DNA from 3 places in the Peribacillus sp. NPDC097675 genome. Region 3 is predicted to be linked to each of the others. Evidence: riboswitches for the same ligand, from Rfam matches in the RefSeq annotation. Region 3 holds a riboswitch; each other region holds the start of a gene.
What was found. A riboswitch is a leader RNA that binds a small molecule or an ion and turns the genes downstream of it on or off. The one in region 3 is predicted to bind S-adenosylmethionine.
Positions count from the first base shown of each region.

Region 1: linked by a shared signal. The riboswitch ahead of metK (methionine adenosyltransferase) and the one ahead of mtnW (2,3-diketo-5-methylthiopentyl-1-phosphate enolase) in region 3 are both predicted to bind S-adenosylmethionine.
Region 2: linked by a shared signal. The riboswitch ahead of ACQKL5_RS09730 (sugar ABC transporter substrate-binding protein) and the one ahead of mtnW (2,3-diketo-5-methylthiopentyl-1-phosphate enolase) in region 3 are both predicted to bind S-adenosylmethionine.

Region 1 covers NZ_JBNNSK010000008.1:50,074-58,221, forward strand. Annotated here, with positions in the region: gene pckA (phosphoenolpyruvate carboxykinase (ATP)) at 1-1,546, opposite strand, end outside; SAM riboswitch class I at 2,120-2,282, shown strand; gene metK (methionine adenosyltransferase) at 2,449-3,645, shown strand; gene ACQKL5_RS12945 (gamma carbonic anhydrase family protein) at 3,758-4,276, opposite strand; gene ACQKL5_RS12950 (lysophospholipase) at 4,492-5,295, shown strand; gene ACQKL5_RS12955 (alpha/beta hydrolase) at 5,372-6,016, opposite strand; gene ACQKL5_RS12960 (class I SAM-dependent methyltransferase) at 6,174-6,746, opposite strand; gene ACQKL5_RS12965 (TIGR01212 family radical SAM protein) at 6,743-7,708, opposite strand; gene ACQKL5_RS12970 (SMI1/KNR4 family protein) at 7,873-8,148, shown strand, end outside.
Region 2 covers NZ_JBNNSK010000005.1:178,657-186,804, reverse strand. Annotated here, with positions in the region: gene brnQ (branched-chain amino acid transport system II carrier protein) at 1-984, opposite strand, end outside; gene ACQKL5_RS09740 (hypothetical protein) at 1,469-1,642, shown strand; gene ACQKL5_RS09735 (dynamin family protein) at 2,019-4,805, shown strand; SAM riboswitch class I at 4,900-5,006, shown strand; gene ACQKL5_RS09730 (sugar ABC transporter substrate-binding protein) at 5,118-6,233, shown strand; gene ACQKL5_RS09725 (sugar ABC transporter ATP-binding protein) at 6,299-7,801, shown strand; gene ACQKL5_RS09720 (ABC transporter permease) at 7,803-8,148, shown strand, end outside.
Region 3 covers NZ_JBNNSK010000009.1:169,988-178,135, forward strand. Annotated here, with positions in the region: gene ACQKL5_RS14800 (response regulator transcription factor) at 1-252, opposite strand, end outside; gene ACQKL5_RS14805 (YncE family protein) at 258-1,220, opposite strand; gene ACQKL5_RS14810 (hypothetical protein) at 1,327-1,611, opposite strand; gene ACQKL5_RS14815 (DNA alkylation repair protein) at 1,717-1,959, shown strand; gene ACQKL5_RS14820 (hypothetical protein) at 1,996-2,163, opposite strand; gene ACQKL5_RS14825 (CobW family GTP-binding protein) at 2,227-3,153, opposite strand; gene ACQKL5_RS14830 (cupin domain-containing protein) at 3,281-3,814, opposite strand; gene ACQKL5_RS14835 (methylthioribulose 1-phosphate dehydratase) at 3,837-4,460, opposite strand; gene ACQKL5_RS14840 (2-hydroxy-3-keto-5-methylthiopentenyl-1-phosphate phosphatase) at 4,463-5,119, opposite strand; gene mtnW (2,3-diketo-5-methylthiopentyl-1-phosphate enolase) at 5,122-6,354, opposite strand; SAM riboswitch class I at 6,505-6,657, opposite strand; gene ACQKL5_RS14850 (pyridoxal phosphate-dependent aminotransferase) at 6,779-7,963, opposite strand; gene ACQKL5_RS14855 (carbon-nitrogen family hydrolase) at 8,062-8,148, shown strand, end outside.

The DNA of each region.
Region 1 (8,148 bases), on a different contig from region 3:
GAACGCTTCCAAATTTTTTGAAGTTGGCACGGAATTGTGCTGCCAAGTCTTTTGCTGACTCAGTATACGCAGCTGGATCTTCCCACGTCTTGATTGGTTGAAGCACTTCGTCAGGAACACCTGGAACATGAACAGGAATGTCCAATCCGAAGATATCATCTTTAATGGTTTCGATGTTTGCTAATTCTCCTTCAAGTGCTGCTTGGATCATGGCACGAGTGTAAGCAAGCTTCATGCGGCTGCCCGTTCCATAAGCACCGCCAGTCCAACCTGTGTTGACCAGGTAAACTTTTGAATCATGCTCGTCGATTTTTTCCCCAAGCATTTCTGCATAGCGTTGTGCAGGTAGTGGTAGGAAAGGTGAACCGAAGCATGTCGAGAATGTTGCTTCAGGAGACGTCACTCCTCTTTCAGTACCAGCCAATTTACTAGTGTATCCGCTCAAGAAGTGGAACATGGCTTGTTCTTTAGAAAGTTTGCTGATAGGAGGCAGTACGCCAGATGCATCAGCCGTTAAGAAAATGATTGTATTTGGATGTCCCGCGATACTTGGATTCACGATATTATCAATCGCTTGCATTTGGTAAGCGGCACGCGTGTTTTCCGTCAATGAGCTATCATCGTAATCCGCTTCGCGCGTATCGGGATCCACCACTACATTTTCCAATACCGCGCCAAAACGAATGGCGTCGAAAATCTGTGGTTCTTTTTCACGTGAAAGATTAATGGTTTTTGCATAGCATCCGCCCTCGATGTTGAATACACCGTTAGAAGACCAGCCGTGTTCGTCATCACCAATCAGTTTCCGGTTCGTGTCGGCAGATAACGTGGTTTTACCAGTACCGGACAATCCGAAGAATAAAGCGACATCGCCTTCACGACCTACATTTGCCGAGCAATGCATCGGAAGGATTTCTTCTTCCGGAAGTAGGTAGTTCATGATGGAGAAAATGGATTTTTTCATTTCACCTGCATATTCGGTTCCACCGATTAGGATTGTTCTGCGTTCGAATGAAACCATGATGAACGTTTCGGATTTAGTCCCGTCAACTTTTGGATCGGCTTTGAAATTAGGTGCAGATAGGATCGTGAATTCTGCTTCATGCCCTCTCAGTTCCTCCTCGTTCGGACGGATGAACAAAGTATGAGCAAAAAGGTTATGCCAAGCATATTCATTTACAACTCGGATAGGAAGGCGTGATGATTCGTCGGCGCCAGCGAAGCCTTTGAAAACAAAGAGTTCTTCTTTTGCTTTTAGGTAGTCCACTACTTTGCTATATAGATTATTGAAGACTTCTTCAGAAATTGGCTGGTTCACTGGGCCCCAGTCTATTTTATCTTTTACCGAAGCTTCTTCTACAATATATTTATCTTTAGGTGAACGGCCCGTGTATTTGCCGGTTTCAGCTTTTACTGCGCCAGTCGACGTTAAAACGCCTTCATTTCTGCTTAATACTTTTTCAACTAATTGAGGAACTGAGAGCTGAGTTTGCACATTATTCCCTGCTAATAATTGGTGTAACTCATTAACGTCAACAGAATTCATATATGAGATACCATCCTTTGTTTAAGTTTTATATTACAATTAGTATAACACATTAGATTGAATAGTCTATACTATTTAAACGTTTTTTGTGAACGATTATAGAATAGTCAAATTAATCAATTTTTTTATATCCATGAGTAACCTAGTGTTTAATGCCGGCATATACTTGCAGTGAACCATCCTGGATGGTCAGCACTAAAGTTGCCCAGAAAGGAAGATAATCTTATGGTAGTCAATCTTGGATGTAAGAAACGGATGCCCCCGTAAAAAATTAGGGCTCTCGCTGGGATTATCGAAAATCTTCTTTTATATAGGAAGAAACGAAGTAAAACAGCCTATATGAAAAGGAAAAAGGGATTAAAATATGGTTTCCATAGTGCTAATTGCTTGTGACTGAATTATCCATCAATATCAATGGTCTGAAATTCCAGTCTACTCTAAGAATACTATTTATAGTTCATCAGTGCCATAAAAAAAGTTTTTTTATTTTTCGTTGATGGGGAAAAATGTTCTAATTAGAAAAACATTGACAAATTCAGACTAAATGCGATAGTATCTTAAATTGTACGGATTCTCTTATCCCGAGTTGGTGGAGGGACAGGCCCTTTGAAACCCAGCAACCTGCCATATTGAACTTGACCCAAAGATCAATCGCCGAAAATAAAGCGATGATTCTTCAAGGAATTGTGGTGATGGTGCTAACCTGAGCAAGGTAAAGACCCTTGAACGATAAGAGTGAAAGGATAGATGATAGAATTTTTAAACCTTTCCTCATAACCCAGGGAAGGTTTTTGTGTTTTTTTCATGAATTCTGTGTCTATGATTGAAACTAATAAGGGAAACGAGTTCCGTAAAGATCAGGCTTATGCCTACAACATACTAACTTCCAAGGAGGAAATAAGATGTCAAAGAAACGTCTATTTACTTCTGAATCTGTTACAGAAGGCCATCCGGATAAGATTTGTGATCAGATTTCAGATTCCATTTTAGATGCAATCCTTGCTAAGGATGCAAATGCGCGTGTCGCGTGTGAAACAAGTGTGACGACAGGTCTTGTGCTTGTTGCTGGAGAAATTACAACATCGGCTTACGTGGATATTTCGCGTATCGTCCGTGATACGATTGCAGGAATTGGCTACACGCGTGCGAAATATGGCTTCGATGCCGAGACTTGTGCCGTTCTAAGCTCAATCGATGAGCAGTCTGCTGATATCGCAGCGGGCGTTGATAAAGCATTAGAAGCACGTGAAGGCACGATGTCGGAAGAGGAAATCGATGCAATCGGTGCAGGGGACCAAGGTCTTATGTTCGGATTCGCGTGCAATGAAACGGAAGAGCTTATGCCCCTTCCCATTTCATTGGCCCACAAGCTTTCTTTCCGCCTTTCTCAAGTTCGTAAGAATGATACGCTAAGCTATTTGCGTCCTGATGGTAAAACACAGGTAACGGTTGAGTATGATGAGAATAACCTGCCTGTGCGTGTAGATACTATCGTCATCTCTACACAGCATGATCCTGAAGTGACACTTGAGCAAATTCAAGCGGACCTGAAAGAACATGTGATTAAAGCGGTTGTGCCAGCTGACTTAATCGACGAAAACACGAAATACTTCATCAACCCGACTGGTCGTTTCGTAATCGGTGGACCACAAGGGGATGCGGGTCTTACTGGACGTAAGATCATCGTTGATACGTACGGCGGATACGCTCGTCACGGCGGCGGTGCTTTCTCTGGTAAAGATGCGACGAAAGTTGACCGTTCTGCGGCATATGCTGCACGTTACGTTGCGAAAAACATCGTAGCTGCCGGCCTAGCTGATAAAGCGGAGGTGCAATTAGCATACGCAATTGGTGTGGCTAAGCCTGTATCGATTTCAGTCGATACATTCGGCACAGGAACAGTAAGTGAAGAGGTACTAGTGGAATTGGTGGAAGCGAATTTCGACCTACGTCCAGCTGGTATCATCAAGATGCTTGACCTTCGTCGCCCAATCTACAAACAAACAGCTGCATATGGTCACTTCGGCCGTACAGATGTTGATTTGCCTTGGGAGCGCACGGATAAAGCAGAGGCTTTGAAAACACAAGCTCAAGCGTAAACCATAATTAAAAAGGTGCCTCGCAATTTGCGAGGCACCTTTTTGATGGAGTTAAATAGGATTAAATATGGTTACGTAGGGAATAATTCAATGAATCCTATTTTTGTGAATTTTACTTAATTCGTTCAGCCTGTTTATAAATCTGCCCTTTTTCAGCGTATTCACGAACGATTCGATCCATATCCTGGCGATCTTCATCATTGATTTCGCGAACGACTTTGGCTGGACGTCCAAACGCTAACGTGTTTGGTGGGATCACTTTTCCTTGAGGAACAAGGCTACCGGCTCCGATAAAGGCACCTTCACCAATTTCCGCACCATCAAGTATGATGGAACCCATACCGACGAGAGCCCCTTTTCGAACCTGACAGCTATGTAGGATGACTTGGTGGCCGATGGTCACTTCATCTTCAATTATTAATGGGTTATTGGGGCTTTGATGAAGAACGCTATTATCTTGTACGCTTACTCTTTTACCGATGATGGTAGGAGCTACGTCACCACGGATGACGGTATTGAACCAGATTGTTGATTCTTCTCCAATCTTCACATCGCCTGTTACGACGGCATTTTCAGCAAGATAAGCGCTCTCGGCAATATCTGGTTCTGCACCTTTGAATGGATAAATAATCAATTTTAATCATTTCCTTTCCGAAGTGGATAATTTTACTGTATTATTTTAATATACCGTATCAAAATAGGCTTGGCTAATATTTCAAGTAGCCCAACTTATTCGGCTTCGTTTTTGTCGAAAATCATGAAGATGGTTATAATTTATCATATAGATTATTTTTCATTCAGCATGGAACGGAAACAACTAGAGAAAAAGTGAAAGGGGGATTTCGAATGTGGAAATGGGAGACGGACGGAGACGCAAAAGGCGTCATCGTCATAATTCATGGGGCAATGGAACATCATGGCCGTTATAAGTGGTTAACTCAAATGTGGCTTTCAGCCGGATACCATGTCGTCATGGGTGACCTTCCTGGGCAGGGAATGACTACTCGCGCTTTCCGAGGGCATATCGATTCCTTTGACGAATATTTAGAAGAAGTAAAAAGCTGGATAGAAGATGCCTACGATTATTCTCTTCCGGTCTTTTTATTAGGACATAGCATGGGCGGCTTGATTGCAATCCGTCTGCTTCAGGAGGAGGAATGGGATATTGCGGGGGTCATTTTATCATCGCCATGTCTCGGCCTGATGACGCATCCTCCCAAATATTTAACTGCGATTTCACACGGGATGAATATCGTAATGCCTAAGTTCCGGGTGGATTCTGGGTTAACTCCCCAAATGGCGACGAGAAATTCGGAAATCCGTGAATCGGATACGAATGATACATTATACATTACCAAGGTATCTGTTCGATGGTATCGCGAGCTTGTACAGGCTATGAAGGATGCTTTTGAAGAAATACCGGAGTTCCAAGATGTACCGTTCCTGTTGATGCAGGGCGGAGAAGACAAGGTTGTCAACAAGAAAGCGGTCCGTGAGTGGTTCAATTATAATTTGGCCAGCGAAAAGCAATACAAGGAATGGCCGAAGTTATATCATGAAATTTTCAACGAACCGGAACGGGATGATGTCTTTCAATATGCACTCAGTTTCGTTGAAAACCGGTTGAAGATATTAGGGTATGTTGTTTAAAATGGTCCGAAGCTAAAAAGAAACATACAGGAAAGAGGTGCTCATTGCGCCTCTTTTCTGTATGTTTTGATGATTACTATGGGGTCTTCACTAGGTTTTGAAGTGTTTCCATAACCCTAGATAGGGCTAACAAAGAATGAGTGGTCTCGAATTCTCCGATATCTAAGTGATGATCTGCATGTGGAACAATCTCGATTTGTAGATTAGTGCTATGCAATTGGTCGATTTGATTTGAATGATAGTGGGGGTCTTTGTCCCCGATAACGAGGAGTCCTTGATGTTCACTGTTTAAGAGTGAATCGAAAATCGATTCGAACTTTAACAATGGAGTAAGTAAAATCACCTTTGAATGTAAGAATTCGTTTCTTTTGAATAGGTCATTCACGATGGGGATGGTTCCAAGGGACTTACCTAAGAATATCGTTTCGGTATATTCACCATTTTTAAGAACATCCAAGATGACAGGATGAATATCATCCATCATGGTCTTGGATATTTCCTCAAGAGGTTTTTTTAGAAAATATTCCCCATAGGAGTAATGGACATGAATAATATCCACTTTATTTTGAAGCATGGTCATCGTTGCATAATAAAATAAGGGCTTATCATAATTGTATCCTGAACCTGAAAACATAAAGCAAACGGTGTTCGAACCTGTTTCAATATGTGTATACCGTATTTCTTTGCCGCTCGTTTGGATACTCTTTTCATGTACTTTCATTCATTTGCCTCCGGATATATTCATTAAAAATTTCAGATTTGGATTGTAACTTTGCCAGATTCCAATATTCTTCTTTCTGATAAGTATAATTTAAAAATTAAAAAAATTCAGCATCTAAATGAAAGATACCACCGTTTATACAACAGTGGCATGTGGATTATCTCTTTTCTATTGCAACCAGAAACGGAGGGGAATGGACTTGATTGATGAAGTCGTATTTAAGGACATGGGCTTTTTGCTGAGACAGGTTCTGTACATATTGCATCAATGCATCCCGTTCCGCTTCGCCTCCTGGATGTCCATGATAGATGACGAGGACGATGATGCCCTCTGGAGCCATCATTTCAAATAGCTTAGTAAGTGAGGGAATCGTCGTATCAGCTTGAGTGATGATCGATTTATCGCCTCCAGGCAAATAGCCAAGGTTGTAGATGGCCCCGGTAATCTTTCCTGTATGTTCCCCGGAAATATAAGTATCGAGCTGTTCGTGTCCATCGTGGACGAGCGTGCAGCGCTTCTGTAGATGTTCGGTTTCCAATCTATCAGCGGTATTGTGAATGGCTTGCTCTTGAATGTCAAAACTATAAACATGGCCAGTTTCACCAACTAATTTGGCAAGAAATACGGTGTCATGGCCGTTACCCATCGTTCCATCGACGGTGATGTCACCAGGCTGTATTGCTCTCTCGAGGAGCAGATTCGCAAATGATAGCACTCGATCCAGCTTCATGGTAAGGGTACCTCCTTGGATTGATAATGTTTTCCCTGCCAGCTGTTGCGAAGTTTCAGCTCGGCGTCAATGGCATTCAGGACATCCCATTTATTGACGCTCCACATCGGTCCAATCATCAAGTCGATGGGGCCATCGCCGGTAATGCGATGAACGATCATTTCAGAAGGGATGACCTCCAATTGATCGCATACAAGTCTTACATAGTCGTCGCGGTCGAGGAATTCGAGCATTCCTTTTTCATATTGCTTGACCATCGGCGTACCTTTCAAAAGGTGAAGCAAGTGGATCTTAATGCCTTGCACATCAAGCTTAGCCACTTCGCGTGCGGTTTCCATCATCATGCCATAGTCTTCCTTGGGAAGGCCATTGATGATGTGGGTACAAACACGGATTCCGTGTTTACGCAGTTTATCGACACCTTCTTTGTAACAAGTGAAATCGTGGGCACGATTGATTAGATTTCCCGTTTCATCATGGACGGTCTGCAGACCAAGCTCGACCCAAAGGTAGGTGCGTTCGTTCAGTTCCGCCAAATAGTCGACTACATCATTCGGAAGGCAATCCGGGCGTGTTGCGATGGAAAGCCCGACCACCCCTTCTTGTGTGAGGACGTTTTCGTACTTTTCACGAAGCTCTTCAACGGGGGCGTGGGTGTTGGTGAACGCTTGGAAATAGGCCATATACTTGCCATCTTTCCATTTATGGTGCATTTTTTCACTAACTTTCTTAAATTGGACCTCGAGTGGTTCGACGCGATTTCCAGCAAAATCACCCGAGCCTGCGACACTGCAGAAGGTACATCCGCCATGGGCGACGGTGCCATCACGGTTTGGACAGTCAAAGCCACCGTCAAGTGCGACCTTGAAGACCTTATGGCCAAAGTGATTGCGTAAATGGTAATTCCAAGTATGATATCGTTTGTTATCCGTTGCATATATAAACGGGTTTGCTTGATCCATATCAGCAACCTCCTAAATGTAATAAAGCGCAATCTATAGTATACAACATTCTGGCTAACAGGTCTTTTTCTGAAAAAAGAAGCGTATAATGTATCTTGAAGGTTAATTTTAGATATTTAAAGGTGTTTGACAGTGTATCTAAATCGAGTCGGGAGCTGATGAAAATGACCGTTCAAGTAGAAGAAGTCATCAATCAAATGAAAAAGAAATTGGCAGATAATAACCAGGTGCTAGAAGTCAATGAAAATGGGACTGCATTTAAAGCGACATGTACCTTCAATTCTCCTGCCTCGGACGAACAAATCCTTGCCTTTGAGGAAAAAACCGGTTTGCTGCTCCCCGATGATTATAAAGCGTTTTTGAAGATTACGAATGGGTGCCGACTGTTCGATCATGTCGAACAAGGGGGCGAAAATGATATATATAGCCTCGAGGATATC
Region 2 (8,148 bases), on a different contig from region 3:
GGAGAGAGTGAACCCGATAAGTGTGATGATCAGGACGACCGTTTTGTAGCTGGCCTTAGGAATGAGATTGGAAAAATAATGTCCACAGGCTGTTGTCAATCCTACGACGGATGCGATACAGGCCAAGAGGAAAATGATTCCCAAGAGAGTTGTTCCAGCTGGTCCGAGCAATAGGGTGGAAGCGGCAGTCAAGATATCGGTTCCATTTTCAAATGTACCGTTCGCAGCCATGCGTGCTCCCATGAAGCCTAGGGATGTATACACGATAGAGAGAAATACGGCTGTGACCATTCCTGCCTTTATCGTGTACTTGGTCAGCTGCTTTCTGTCCGATATCCCTCTTTTTTGAATGGAAGTCAAAATAACAATCCCAAAGGCTAGGGCAGCTAGAGCATCCATCGTGTTATAACCTTCAATGAATCCCTTCGAGAATGCTCCTGTTGCGTAGGCTTCTGTAGGAGCTTGAAAGGGTGCGTCAAGTTTCACGAATCCAACGATACAAAGGATGACAATAGACAATAGTAGAGTGGGCGTGCTCCAGCGGCTCATGATGGTTTCCATTTTTTCAGGATTCATCGAAATGGCATAAACGATCAAGAAGAATACGACCGTGAATAGGAACAAAAAGAGCGATTGGCCCATCGTGTCGCCAAGATAGGGTTTGAACCCCATTTCATAGGCAACATTAGCATTCCTCGGTATGGCAAGAAAGGGACCGATGCTCAAATAAATGACAATCATGAAAATCTTGCTGAAAGTTGGGTGTACACGCGCCCCAATCGTTTCTGCCCCGCCTTTGACAAGGGAAACAGCGGCAAGTACTAGAATCGGAAGTCCGACGCCTGTGACGATAAATCCTGCGATGGCCGGCCAGAAGGAAGTCCCTGATGAAGCTCCCAAAAATGGGGGGAAAATCAGGTTACCCGCTCCGAAGAACATGGAGAAAAGCATAAGCCCAATAAATAATATGTCTGTTTTTTTCATGATGATGTCTCCTTTTTTTACGTTCTATTGATAAAACTTGCTGACTGGACTAAAAGGACGTTGAAAAAGTATTACAATGAAAATAAAAAAACGCCCCTACTTAGAGGGACGAGTAATGTGCTCGCTTTACCACCCATATTCCGAGCTTCTAAAGAAGTTACGGCATTTCAGTCAACGTACGGTAACATACGGAGCCTATATTAGTAAGATTTGCATCTTTGTTTTTTTTGATGACAGGTTAAACTTGGTCTTTAAATCCTAGGTTCTTCATGCAGGCAAATATTATAATCTAAAAATAATTTAGCAAATTCAGTATTCTAAGTCAATAGGACGGAACCTTTTCGGTGGTAGGAAATTGGAACTAGAGATTATAGTATGATTTAAATGGGTTTACGATACGTCGAAAGAATCGTAAATACTCCCTATTATCTTTCTATCTTCATCTATATTATAATAGAAGTAGAACACTAAAGGAGACAATGTTATGTCTGAAAATAAAAAGGTAAGCCTAGCGGATGCAATCAAGCAGAAATTGGCGCAAAAGCAAGCGGAAACAAGTAAAGATAAACTTGAAACCGGTGTTGTCAAAAAAACGAAACCGCTTAAAAGCCAGTTAACCAAAAAGCCCAATAATCAACGTAAGCGTACAGGGGTATAATCCCAATTTGTCATAGGACAATTACTGTTCAATGCTTATCAGAGAGCAGTATCCTTCATGACTAAAGGTGCTGCTTTTTTATATAGGTAAAACTTTTACCACTTTAAGGTAGTTTGCGAGCAGATTTTCTGGTAATTTAATGGTAGGAGAAATATCCCTCGCAACGCTTTATTTCCTGGTAAAATCCATAAAAGCATAAATTTAAGAAAATAGTAAGTAATTATGCGTATTTATTAAAAACATTACAAGCACGGAGGCTTCTGTTTTAAACTTGTAAGAGTTATGACATGTTGTTACCATATTGTTTTGTTAAAATAATAATTTGGAGCTTTGACAGATCATTTTCTTATCTAAAGGAACTTAGTCATCCTCTTTGATGGTGCCTTTACTTGAAAATATGAAATATATCGGGGGAATTACGATGGAAGAACAGCTGATTGGCAAAAAGTTCTATGAAACCATGATTGATGACATAAATAAACATCCGATTCAAGCCTTGGGAGAAATGTTTCTCGTGGAACAAAAAAAGGAAAGATCGGATTTAACAGCGATTCGGTTTGCTCAGGGTGAAGTGTACTTCCTACACCATGATTATGAGGCGGCCATATTTAAATGGGAAAACATAGAGGGGGATCTTGCTGCGTGGGCTAAGAAGAATATTGCTGATGCCTATTTTGAACTAGAAATGTATTCAACGGCCGAGGATATTTATAAAGGTGTAAATACGAGCGAACCTGTGTTGAAGACGGAAGTTCTTTTGCAACTGTTTTCACTATACATAGTAGAAACAAGAAATGACTTGGCTTCAAAAGTGGTGAAGGAAGCGGTCGATTTCCAACCGGATTATCCAAATGTCACAGAAGTAGCACGTTCTTTCTTTGAGGCACAAAAGGATTGGGATAGTGCGATTGTTTTAGCAGCTAATGAAAGTATCCGTACGCAGTCCATGATGTGGTTTGATGTACTGAAAACGTATATCCAGCAGGGGGTGGCACAATCAACAGCTCCGGATTACTTCTCAAAAGTACTTAGATCCTTATACAATCTGGACCAAAATCGTTTTGAGAAAATGACAGTTGCGCTCTGGAAAAACTATAAATATACCGATTCTTACTTTGAATGGCTTAAGGTCATCAATAAATTGATTGATGAAATTGAGTTAAACAATGGGGATGTTTGGGATGATCTTTCCATCTATTACCGTGATGCTTATGCAGGGTTGCTTGAAGGTACACATTTAGTAAAAGAATTAAGCCCTGTCGTACCTAGGTTGCTTGAAAATTGGCTGAAGATTGCCGATGGGGAGCTTTCGTTGTTTGCAGCGGCTTCTGTCCTTTCATGGAATGAGATTTTCCCGGATACAGTGAGTGCACTTGTTGTTCAAGATGCGGAAAGTTTGCTAGCGAAATCCCCTAGATTGGGAGGCGGAATGGAATCAGGAGAAAAACTGATCAATTCCATCATCCAATGGGCAGAGAGCAATGATTTATCGGTCGGTAATAAGTTGAAATGGATGGTAGACGGAATCAAGGATACAAGTAATTTCAACCTGCTTCTTGTTGGAAGTGCAGGGAATGGCAAGACATCCTTCATTCAGTCCATTGCAGGAGAAAGTATTGCGGCGGAAGACCATTCATCTCTGATTAGCGTGAAAGATGGCGATGACCTAGAAATCTATGAAATTACCGATACAGATCGTAAATCGGTAGAAGAGTTAACGGAATTGGATGAAATTCGCCGTCAGCGCGGTACAATTGTCGATGTTACGCTCATCAGTGACTACCTAAGAAATAATCGCCTACGATTATTAGATACGCCAGGATTCAATGGAGAGAAGAATGTAGATTCTGATTTCCATAATTATCTACTGGAGAGCGACGGAGTGATGTTCGTTTTAGATGCACGGGCACCTTTTACTGGCAGTGAACGTGATTTGCTATTGGAAATACAGCAAATGGCTCCAAAGCTTCCCATCCATTTCTTGCTCAATAAAATGGATACGATTTACAGCGATCAAGTGGCAGTCAGGATGGAAGATGAGACATGGGATAAAGTGAATGCCTATTTCCCTAATGCAAAAGTATTTGCGTACTCCAAGCTTTATGACAGCAAACAACAGCTACAGGATTTGGGAGTTTTCCTCCATGCAAACTATCAAGAAAGCAATTGGAAGGAAATGAGAGCGGAGAAGCTGCTTGCTTTTACTCGTAAAACATTATCCTATCTTTTAGAAAAACGGGCAGCAAACGAACGGAAATGCGAGCACTCGATTTCATGGAATGAACAGATGGAAGTGAAGCTGAAGGGTGCTACGAATCAGCTGACTGATTTGGAAACAGAAAAAAGCGAGAATATAACCAGATCTTATCGTTTACTTAAAGAAGAAGTGAAAAAGGAACTTTCCACAAGAATTCCCGAATTGTTGCGTGATTGCTCTAAAACATTATCTGAGAATAGTGATTTCAGCCAAGTCCATATACAGCTGAATCAGGAAATGAATGATCGGATACAGGCCTTTATATCAGACAAAATCATGCCACAATATTTCCGATCCCTTCAGGACTGGATCGCTACATCACAGTTGGAATTTATGCAAAGTCAACAGTTCATGGACGAAATGAGCGCCGGATTCAATGAATTGTATAAAGAAGAACGGATTGTACTTGCCGGGGACTTCAGGGTCCTGGATGACTGGCGTCGTGATGCTGACCGGATGACAAGCAGTATCCGGATTGATAACGTGAATATTTTACTGAGAAGGACACCATCTCAATTGATTCTTAAGGGAGCTGGGAAACTGTTCGGGGCCATACCTCAAAATAAAGCGAATATGTATAATAGATATAAGAAGTTCTTGGAAAATGAAGACTTCCAAGATGTTGCCGATATGATCAGTGACCGTTTCCTTACTCAATTTAGTTTGTTCGAAAAATCCCTGGAACGTGACATATCCCTGTTCTATCGCAATTCATTTGCCATCCTTGAAAAGAACATCGAACAAACGCAAACCGAAATCAAGGAACAGCAGGCTGCTTTGGAACATATGAGAGAAAATCCGGAAGTTTACCGTGATCCAATCACTCTTTTCGAAGTGAAGTTGCGCCAGTTCGAGCGTCTTGAAAAAGTCGAAAAAAGACGCCTGGCGAAATTGCAAGGAAAATAAAACATTTAAAATATTCTAAATACTATTGACTTAACGACTATATCTCTATAAAGTGTTACTTATCGAAACGAAACGTAACGTAACACATTATATTCTCTTATCAAGAGTGGCGGAGGGACTGGCCCTACGATGCCCAGCAACCGTTCCATTTAGGAATTGGTGCTAAATCCTGCAAAACAGAAATGTTTTGACAGATAAGAGAGGGATAAGTCCGCCAATCAGCTGATTAAACCTCTCTAATTTTAGAGAGGTTTTTATTTTAGATTTATACCAACAAAACAGATGTGAATAATGTAAAAAAGGGGAGTTAAAATGAGAAAATCACTTTTTAAAGGGGCATTCATTTCAGTCATTGCTTCGGCATTACTATTGACGGGCTGTTCTTCAGGACAAAGTACGGGAGAAGCCAAAAAAACGGAAAAAGTCTCCTTTGAAAATGTTCCAGAACGATTTGCAAAAGGGGAAGGAGCCAAAATTAAAGTCATCCGTAAGATTGGGGGGGATGATCACACGGCCCAATATTTAGCAGGAGCGAAAGAAGAAGGAGAAGCACTCGGCTTTCAAGTGGATACATATACGGCGAATGGAGATACGGCTAAATTCCATGATGCGATCGCCCAGGCACTTGAGGAAGATTATGATGGCTATATCATTTCCCATGGTGATGATGCAGCGACTGTGAATGATGTACAAAAATTGGTGGATGCAGGGAAAAGCGTAGTCACGTTTGATTCCATCAGTGATTTAACGAAGATTGATGGTGTAACCGTAACGTCACAAGACGATGAAGCATTGGCAACCCTTGCTTTTGATAAATTGATTGAAGAGGAAAAGGGCGAAGCGAACATTGCATACCTTTGGGTGGACGGTTTCCCACCAATGGTGAGAAGAAACGCCGTGTATCAAGATAAGCTAAAAGAAAACCCTGGCATTAAGGAAGTTGAAAGATTCGGGGTGGCATCGGCAGATACTTCGGTCCAGACGCAAAATGCGGTTGCTGCGATGTTGAATAAATATCCAAAAGGAAAGATTGACGCAATTTTTGCAACTTGGGATGCATTCGCTATCGGAGCTGCTCGTGCAATTAAAGAAGCAGGGCGGGATGAAGTGAAAATCTATGGAATTGATGTTTCCAATGCCGATCTTCAGGAGATTCAAACGAAAGGAAGTTCGTGGTCGTATACGGCAGCGGTTGATCCGAAATTGATTGGTGCAGTGAATTTGAGACTTTTGGCAAAAAAATTAGCGGGAGAAGAAACACCGCAAAGCTATGATTTAGAAGCTTCGTTGATTTCACAAAAACAGTTACAATCATCCAAGGAATCAGTCAACATGACCAATCTATCCGGCATTGTCAAAGGCTGGGGAGTTTCAACGGAATTTGAGGAAGAATGGATGAAGGTATTGAAAGAACATTATAAGAAGTAACAATCAGAATTGATGGACACTCTCTTCATGTCAAAGAGAGTGTCTGTTTAATGGGGGGATGGGACATGGGCATTCAATTAGATATGAAACAGATATCAATCGAATTTCCGGGTGTAAAAGCGCTGAATGAAGTGAATTTTTCAGTGCGGTCGGGGACAGCACATGCATTGGTCGGCGCAAATGGAGCAGGGAAATCGACATTAATGAAAGTTCTTTCAGGGGCTCATGTCCATTATTCCGGCGACATATTTTTGAATGGCAAGGTACACGATATCCGTTCCCCGAAGTCTGCACAGGAGGCTGGCATTCAAATTGTGTATCAGGAAGTGGATACAGCCCTCATTCCTTATTTAACAGTCGCGGAAAACGTGATGCTTAATGAGACCGTGCAAAACATGGGGGAAAAACAGATCATCAATTGGCACGAATTACATAGGAAAGCGACTGCAATCTTGGCTGATATGAACATCCTTGTTTCTTCAAAGAAGCTGGTAAGAGACCTGACATTGGCTGAAAAGCAAATGGTCTTGATAGCAAGGGCCGTTTCAACGGAATGTCAATTCCTGATTCTTGATGAGCCGACTGCACCGTTAAGCCATACGGAGACGACGGAGCTATTCCGCATTGTGAATGGGTTGAAGCAAAGGGGTGTTGGCATCATATTCATCTCCCATCGTCTTCCCGAGATATTCAGCATTTGTGAGGATATTACGATTATGAGAAATGGGGAGAGTGTGAAGAGCCAAAAAATCACGGATATCACCCAAAATGAAGTAATTGAGCAAATGCTTGGAAAGTCCATGGAGGAGCAGTTTCCCATCGTCAATGCGGAGGTTGGGGACGTAATTTTTGAAGTGAATGGACTGTCCGATGGTGGTAAGGTGAAAAACATTAGCCTACATGTAAAAGCAGGAGAAATCGTCGGTTTAGCGGGACTTGTGGGAGCAGGTAAAACGGAGCTTTGTAAAACGTTATTTGGTCATACGTCCATTACAAAAGGGGAAGTCGTTTTGAATGGAAGGAAGCTTAGTTTGAAAACACCCCATCATGCTGTGAAGAGCGGTTTAGCATTAGTTCCCGAAGAACGGAGGAAAGAAGGAGTTCTCGTACAAGAGTCGGTTACAACAAATCTGACCGCTGCAAGTGTCGGGAAATTCACCAAGGCATTCAGTTTTGTCAATCGCCAGGCAGAAAAGAAAAAGGCGAAGGAACTGATTACGACTCTCGGGATAAAAACACCCTCAGAGGAAGCCAAGGTCGAAAACCTTTCAGGCGGTAATCAGCAAAAAGTAGCCATCGGAAAGTGGCTGATGGCTGATGCGGATGTATACATATTCGATGAGCCGACAAAGGGCGTTGACGTCGGAGCCAAGAAGGATATTTTTGAACTGATCGCAAAGTTAGCTGAGGGTGGAAAGGCGATTATATATGCCTCATCCGAATTGACTGAAATCATGGGGATCACAAACCGGACCTACGTGTTATACGACGGAAGTATGGTCAAAGAGCTAGAGACAAGCAAGACGAACGAAGAAGATTTACTATTCTACTCAACAGGAGGCAAATAGGATGAGTACACCGATTCCGGTTTTGACAGAGAAACCCACAGCGAGAGCCAAGAAAAAACTCGATCTGTTCGAGTTTTTATATAAATATGGAACGATCCTGACAATCATCATCTTGATTGCCGTTTTTGCCATTGCGAATCCATCGTTCATTCAAACGAATAATCTTATAAACATTTTGCGTTCCATTTCCATCGTGACCATCATCGCCATTGGAATCACGATTTCCTTGACGGTCGATGGCTTTGATTTGTCGGTTGGTTCCGTTGCTTCATTAGCCAATGCCATCGTCATCTCGATGTTTGTCTGGTTTTCCCAGGATACGGTGATTGCGATAATAGCGGCCATTG
Region 3 (8,148 bases):
ACCTTTAGCACTGACAAAAATAATAGGAACTTCAGATTTCAAACGGATTTTTTCACATATGGAGAAACCGTCCATTTCCGGCATCATGATATCCATCAGGATTAAATCGACTTCATGTGATTCAACCAGGTTTATAGCTTTTACTCCATTAGCAGCTTGAAGACAAGTATATCCTGAATTAAGTAAATACATTTCCACTAAATTACGCATATCTTCTTCATCATCAACGATTAAAATGGTGTAATGATGCATTTTATCTACTCCCTAATCATCATTTGAAATGGACCTTCTCCAACTTCAACAGTTAGCTTGACATCCATAGTTTCTGTATTCACTACATACACTTCGTCACTATCATATCCTGCCACTACCAAATCTCCTTTGAAGTTTCCCATTTCAAAAGGGTTAACACCTACAACGAGGCTCTTGATTTCTTCATACTTATCATTCATTTTATATAAGGAACTAGTACCGTGACTCAGGATAAATAGCCCGTCTTCATTTTCAATGAATTTAATTGGCATAGTTGGCACCTTAAGCTTACCTTTCATCTTTCCCGTTTCAGTCGAATACATATAGAGATTTTCTTCAACCTGATTTCCTTCCCCATGGCCCCCAATCCAGATCTCCTGATGTTCTTCTCTTAATAGCGCTCCCGTGGAAGAACCTTGTATTGTAAATTCCCGATCAACCTGTTTCGTTTCAAGGTTAATGATTGAACAATGGGTATCGCCAAAGTTAATGACATATAAGTTACTTGCTTGCTTTCCTTGTAGAACCGTCAATGGACTTTTACCAACTGTAACTCTGTCTTGTTGCTTGCCTTCTTTATCAAAAAAGTAGATGGAATGATTCAGTTGGTTGACCGCAACAATGCTCTCCCCATCTTGAAGCATAAGCATGTTGACGATTCCCTTCCCTGCCTTCCAACTGTCAATATGTTTACCCGCGGATAAAGAGTATGCTTCAATTGTCTCCATCTCCTTCCCATAAAGAAGGACGGTATCTTTATTCGCTAAAAGCAAAGCACCGGTAAATGGTTTAGAAATATCCCACCTAGCAAAAAGCTGATAGTTTTCATCCAGGAATGTCAAGCTCGTATCTTTAATATTGACTGTTGCCAAAAAAGATTGATTCAGGTTCACTTTCGTATATGATTCATTGCTGTTGCACCCATACAGCAGGACTACGGCAAATAAAAGGATAATAACCCGCATCATGATTTTGACTCCTCATTCAAGTAAAAGGTATTTTTATTATATTTTAACAACAAAGTGTGAAAAAAGTGTGAAGCATAAACGAAAAATAACCGACATGAATAACCATTTACTTTAAAGCCAAAATCCTTTCCTGAACCGTACAATAAACTGAAATGAGTGCCGTCTTTTCTTCATCTGTAAGTGAAGATTCCATCACCCGATTGACACTCAAATGAAATTTTTCATGAATGGGCTTCCTGGCCCTTGGATGAGCATTTTCATCCAAGAGTTCACGGCGGACAAGTTCTGATAGAATCAGGAGCGGTTCTTCATCCCCCTTCATTACCTTCCTATTATTCCATAGGCTTGCATAAGCCTCCAATAAAGCTCGATCTTTTCCTATATCTTTCATCTTTCATTCATATCCCTTCCATCCATTACTAATTTATACATATTACCATTCACTATCGTAAAGACTATACATATACACGTATTAACTTTTAAAGGAGTGAGTGCATTGTCTCAAGTATATCGCTGTCCGAATTGCCGGACAAATAAATCTCGCTTCAATCTCATTGAACAGGTTCCGACCCCTGTTAAGAAAGATCCTCAATCAGGTGAGATTGTTGAACAGTACTCAAATGATTCCCTTCAGCCCTTTCACTTAGCTTATAACGGGCCTGATGTTCGAGTACAGTGCGCAGCATGCGGCTTAATTGAGGATGAGAAAACATTTGCCGCTTTTGGTCTACAGTCATAAAAAAATCAGGCCCAATTTAATGGGGCCTGATTTTTTTCACTCTTTTCCGACTGCCATTTTTGCTCGATCAATGGCTATTGGAATGGCTTTCCCATCATCATAACCATCATCAAGTAATGCATTCGCAATCTCGATGGCTTTGGCACGGACATCTTCATCTAGATTTTTCATTGAATTAGGATAATCTCTTTTATTCCACGGCATATATACCGCCTCCTTGAAGACTTGTCTACCTAACTTTTCCCGGTTTTGATGGGAGGTAAACACCTACATGGTCGCCTTCGCTTCCAAAAACTTCAACTCACTGATTATAGCGTCTTTATCCAGTTTTTCTCCAATAATCACGATATTCAATGGCATTTTGATGATTTCATCCATATATAATGGCATGCCATATGAATATTGAAATAAAGTAGGGTACTGCGAATGGGTGAAGGAAAGATATCCTTTCATTCGATACACCGTTTCAGGAAGGGCCCTGAGCCAATCCTCAAAATCAGCTTGATTAATGGCCCCTTCAAAAGTGTGCACAATTGCACGTAAATGGAGATGACTATGTACATCAAGCTTTTGATGGTTATTATGTTGCTTCCTATGCATTTGCTGCAAGGAACTAAGAGCAACAGCTGCATACTCCGTCAATAAGCATACTGCTTCGGGATTCAATCCTTGGATTGAGTAAATAAGTTGAGCGGCCTCCATTTCACTTACCAAATCGGCTTTGTTTAATAAAATGAAATCTGCATGATGTATCTGTTCGGCCAGTAACTGACGAAGTTGCGGCGAAAGCTGTTCACGATCGCGCCACCGCAATAAATCAACCACTGTTATAATCCCTTTATACTCCAACTTGTTGGCAAAAAGCGGTGACATGATCCCATCAAGTACTTCAACCGGGTGGGCAGCCCCTGTCGTTTCAATATAAACGGCATCTAAATCATTTTCTGTCAGTAATTCTTGCAACTGAATTTCAAGTTTGTCCTGAATGGTACAACATATGCAACCATCGAACAATTCCTTCAACGGCACATCATCACCAATCAGGCCACTATCTACGGACACACTGCCAAGTTCATTTAAAAGCACAGCCACTTTTCTGTCCACTTCATTTTCCTGCTTTAATATATTTCGAAGAAGCGTCGTTTTCCCGCTACCGAGAAAACCGCCTAATATGTATACTTCGGTCGTTTTCATTAATATCTGCTCCTATAATCCATGCTATTTTGATTCCCGTTAAATTTTATCATAATTCTCCTGCTAAAGCACCCTGGGGAAACAGCACAAAAAAACCAGCCCGAAAGCTGGTTTTTTTAATCATTTATTATGCCTGAACTTCATCTTTCTCATATATCGGCACCCAGCCGGCTGGTGTAACGAAAATGCGGACGGCCACCGTTTTTCTGTCTTCTGCTAGAGTGAAATAATGGCGTGTCGATTCTGGTACGCTGATTAAATCTCCAGGGTTGAGGCGTACATCAAACCATTTTCCATCACTGCCCTCAATGGCAAAGATACTTGTTCCCCCGGCGATGAACCGTACCTCATCATCTTCATGGTGATGTTCTTGCTTAAAGTTCTGTAACAGTTGATCCAAATTTGGATTGGCATCGGATAATGAGATAATATCATGCGCTTTATATCCCCTTCTCTCCGATATTTCACTAATCTCAGACTCAAAGGCTTTAAGAATTTCATTTTTATCGTCATCTGTTAAATCATATTTTTCAACCAAATGAGCCGGCAATTTTGCAATGTCCCATTGTTCGTAAATGACCCCTTGTGTCTCTAAAAAGCTATGGACCTCTTCATTTAGTTCGATTACCCCATTTGTTTCATGGAATCTGATTGTAGCCATTATTTTTCCTCCTTTAGGATTATTATATTGAACCAGCTACTATCTTTTGCTGATTAAGCAACAGCTGGTATTGAAACAGAAATTCACACGCTTCTAAAATCTTCTTTGTTTCCAGCCCACTTTTTCCCCAAACGGTAATTCCATGATTTCTGATAAGTACGGCACCCGTGTCTGCATCGACATGTGGACTGAATGTTTCTGCAAGTAGAGGAATATTGGCATGATTATGGATGATAGGTATCTTCAATTCTGAATCTTCCTGCCATCGACCAGTCGCTTTGATGATTTCATGGTTTCGGAACGTCACTTCCCCCATTTCAGCATATAACTCAGAAATCACATTATTTTCAACTGTATGGACATGGAGGATGCAGTTCGCATCTGTTTTTCGATAAATCTCTGTATGAAGAAGTGTTTCAGCAGAAGGCCTGAGCTCAGTGGTTCCGATTGGTGTTCCAGACAAATCCACCAATACAAAATCTGAATCTGTCTGCTTACGTTTATCTTTGCCACTTGCCGTAATATAAAAATTCGGGCTTTTAGCCTCACGGATTGATAAATTTCCACTCGTACCCATAAACCAATCTCTATCTGCCAGTTCAGCCTTTATTTCCGCTAATTCCTGCCACTCTTTTGAAAGTACCACTCTTACACCTCCTGTAGCTTTTTAAGAATATTGATCACATCAAAGAAAGTTTCAAATTCTTGATGAGGAATACCTTCTATACGACACTTTTCAAGCAGCCGGTCTCGTGCAATGACAAAATCAGCCTGTTTAGCGGCTTCAAAATCCGTAACCGAGTCTCCGATAACTAGCCTGTAGTCATTTTTCGTTGAAAGTTTCCGCATAATCGTTGGTTTACAGCAGCCACACCCATAATCACAATGTTCATCACATGTATGCGGCCATTCAATCACAATTTTTTCCTGTTCAAAATTGGCATGATTACAATAGACACGATCTGTAGACAATAAATCATTCAAAAGTGGTTCAACAAAGAAGTCCATCCCACCACTAACAATATAAATAGGAATATCTGCTTTTTTTGTAAAATCTACAAAATCACTGAATCCTGGACGAATGCCCGCTGTGTCCTTGACATATTGGATGATGTCATCCTTTAGATCGCTGTCCAGCAGGGAGAACATCTCGCCCACACCAGCAGAAATACTGATTTTTTGCTGAAGGACGCCATCTTTTAATGACTCCCAACCTGGCGGTGCAAACTTCTTCATGATTGAGATGATATTATCCGAGTTGGTAATCGTTCCATCAAAATCACAAAATATAATCGGTTTGATCATGCTTATAATCCTCCCCATAAGGCCAGCGCTTTTTGAAGTCCATGATCTTCCTTAGCTGCTAAAGATAATGATTTTCCAGCAAGTACAGCTTCTACCGCTGAACGGAATGCCTGTGCTCCACCCTTTGCACCATCAGGGTGACCATGGACACCTCCACCCGCATTTATCACGCTTTCTAATCCAAAATCTTTGATAAGATTAGGTACCATACCTGGATGTATGCCCGCTGATGGGACCGGGAAGGCCTTTTTCCATGATGGCTCATTTTTCGTCAAAGCTTCAGCAACCGCTAATGCCTCTGCTTTATCGAGTGCCACATTTCCGTATGGAGAAGGGAATAGGGATAAATCAGCACCTGAGAGCCTTGCCAACTTTCCAAGAAGAAGGGAATAGCTGACTCCATATAAAGCTGAGGAAGCTAATGCTCCGCTATATGCCGGATGAGCCATGATTGGTAGATTAATCCGATTGTTTTCACGTAAAGCCTGTAGTACATCTAATCCATATGTATGAACGTTAAATAATAAAGCATCGGCCCCAGCTTCAGCTGCACGCTCTGCTTTATCCATCAATTCGAATGTTCTCCCTGATAGATTCACAGCATATATAGTCCGATGACCCGTAGTTTCATAGACATCTTCCAAAATGGTCTTGCCCGTTCTTACTCTATCGAAAAATGGCGTCTGCTCTTGATCAAAGAGAATTTCATCATCCTTTACAAGATCGACCCCTCCCAGTGCCTGTTGCAATAATTGTTCATTGTGATAAGCAAGATCCCGACCTAACACCCCTTTAAAAATACTCATCACGAGAGGACGGTCAAATACATCAATTTTTTCCCTGATTCCAGTAATGCCAAATCGAGGACCTGGGAAGGCTTTTTGAATATCGCCAACAAAATCCAAATCTATCAATTTGATTTCCCCATCCAATGACAGTTTACCGAATACCGTCGTCAGGATGGCCGGTAGATCATTAGAAAAATTACCTGCAGGGTAGGCAATCTTGATTGTTGAACGGTACACTTTTTGACCGAAATAGAGATTAACTCGCCCTTCTTCAGGAAGAGGTGTTACGGAAATTACTCTCCCTTTATGTTTTTCCAATTGCTTCTGCACTAAGTGAGGCAGTTCTGTCCAAGTCCCTACCGTCAATCCTAATGCAATGCCTTCTGCTTTTTTTTCATGCTCTCCTTTGAAATCATGAAGTAAATACGTAGCGATTATTTCACTCATTTGATCACTCCTTATACGTTAAAGTCAATGTTGAAGTATTTCTTCATGTACCCAGCCCTGCTCATCTGAAAAAGAGTGATATTACCACAAATCTATTTTTGAGCAAAACACAAAAGCCCCTTCCTAAAGAAGAGGCTTTAAAAAGCCATCTTCTTATCTCCCAGCCGGATGGCTGCAAGAATTAGCACCGTGCCCTGTGGACCCAACAAGGATCCGGCGGAATTACCGCCCCATTTCACAATGGTATTACAGTCGGTTGCTGGGTTTCATCGGGCTAGTCCCTCCACCTGCTCAAAATAAGAAAATGCTATTATATTTTTGTTTGAGTATCTAATTTAAAGATTTAGAATTATCTTTATATTCTTTCATGCAATTCATACTTTGTCAATAGGTTTTAGCGATTTAAATCAATCAAACCTTACACTCACTGTTTTTCACCAAATAAGTTCAAGGCACCAATTCTTTCTACTGCTTCTTGAAGCCTCTCTTCTGAAGTAAGAAGTCCTACCCTGACATACCCTTCACCAAACTCACCAAAACCATTTCCTGGTGCAACGGCGACATGAGCTTGGGTTAATAAATGGTCCGCAAAGCTAGCGGATGTAAAACCTTCCGGGACCTTAAGCCATGCAAAAAAGGAAGCATCAGGAGCCTGGACATCCCATCCAATTGACCGTAATCCTTCAATCAATACATTTCTTCGTCCTTCGTACATGTCCACCAGTTCTTTTACGCAATTTTGTGAATCCAATAAGGCGCATTCCGCTGCTTCTTGTATGGCCGGAAAGAGGCTGACATAAAGATGATCCTGTAATAATTCGATTGCTTCGATGATACTTTCGTTACCAACAGCAAAACCGACTCTCCACCCTGCCATATTATAAGTTTTTGATAGTGTATAAATTTCTATTCCGACATCTTTCGCACCCTTTACTTGAAGGAAACTTAATGGTTTTTTTCCATCAAACCCTATTGCCCCGTAAGCAAAATCATGAACCACACAAATTGAGTGCTCTTTGGCCCTTATAACGGTTTCTTCAAAAAACTCTTCTGTTGCGGAAGCTCCTGTAGGATTATTCGGGTAATTCAAAAACATCATTTTGGCTTTTTCCAAAACTTTAGTATCTATTTCCTGGTAATTAGGGAGAAAATCATTTTCTTCCGTCAAGGGCATAATTTCTGTTTTAGCCTGTGCTAAGGCCACGCCTGACAAATAATCGGGATAGCCAGGATCAGGTACTAAAATTGTATCGCCTGGATTCAATAAGCACTGCGGTAATTCCACAAGGCCAGCCTTTCCACCAAATAGAATTGCCACTTCCGTTTTGGGGTCTAGCTTGACGCCATATTCACGTTCATAGAAGAGAGCCGCAGCTTCTTTTAAATATTGATGACCTCGGAAAGGAGAATATTTATGATTCATAGTATTTTCTGATGCTGTCTGCAGACTTTGCACAATATGACCTGGAGTAGGTTGATCTGGATTTCCCTGTCCAAGATTAATGACATCATGGCCTTGTGAAGATATCTTATTTACTTTTTCAACTAAAGAAGCAAAAAATTGCTTGGGAAGCTCCTGAAGAAGTTTGGATTTTTCGAATTGCACCATCTTTACACCTTCTCTGAAATTTCTTGAAATTCTAGTCACAAATGATATATGTTTATCATAATCTTGTAAAGTACTTTTTTACATATGGAGGTTTTAATATGAAATGGAAAATCGCCTGCCTACAAATGGAAATTGCCTTTGGACAACCGGATATTAATTTTCAGGTGGCAGAACAATGGATTGAA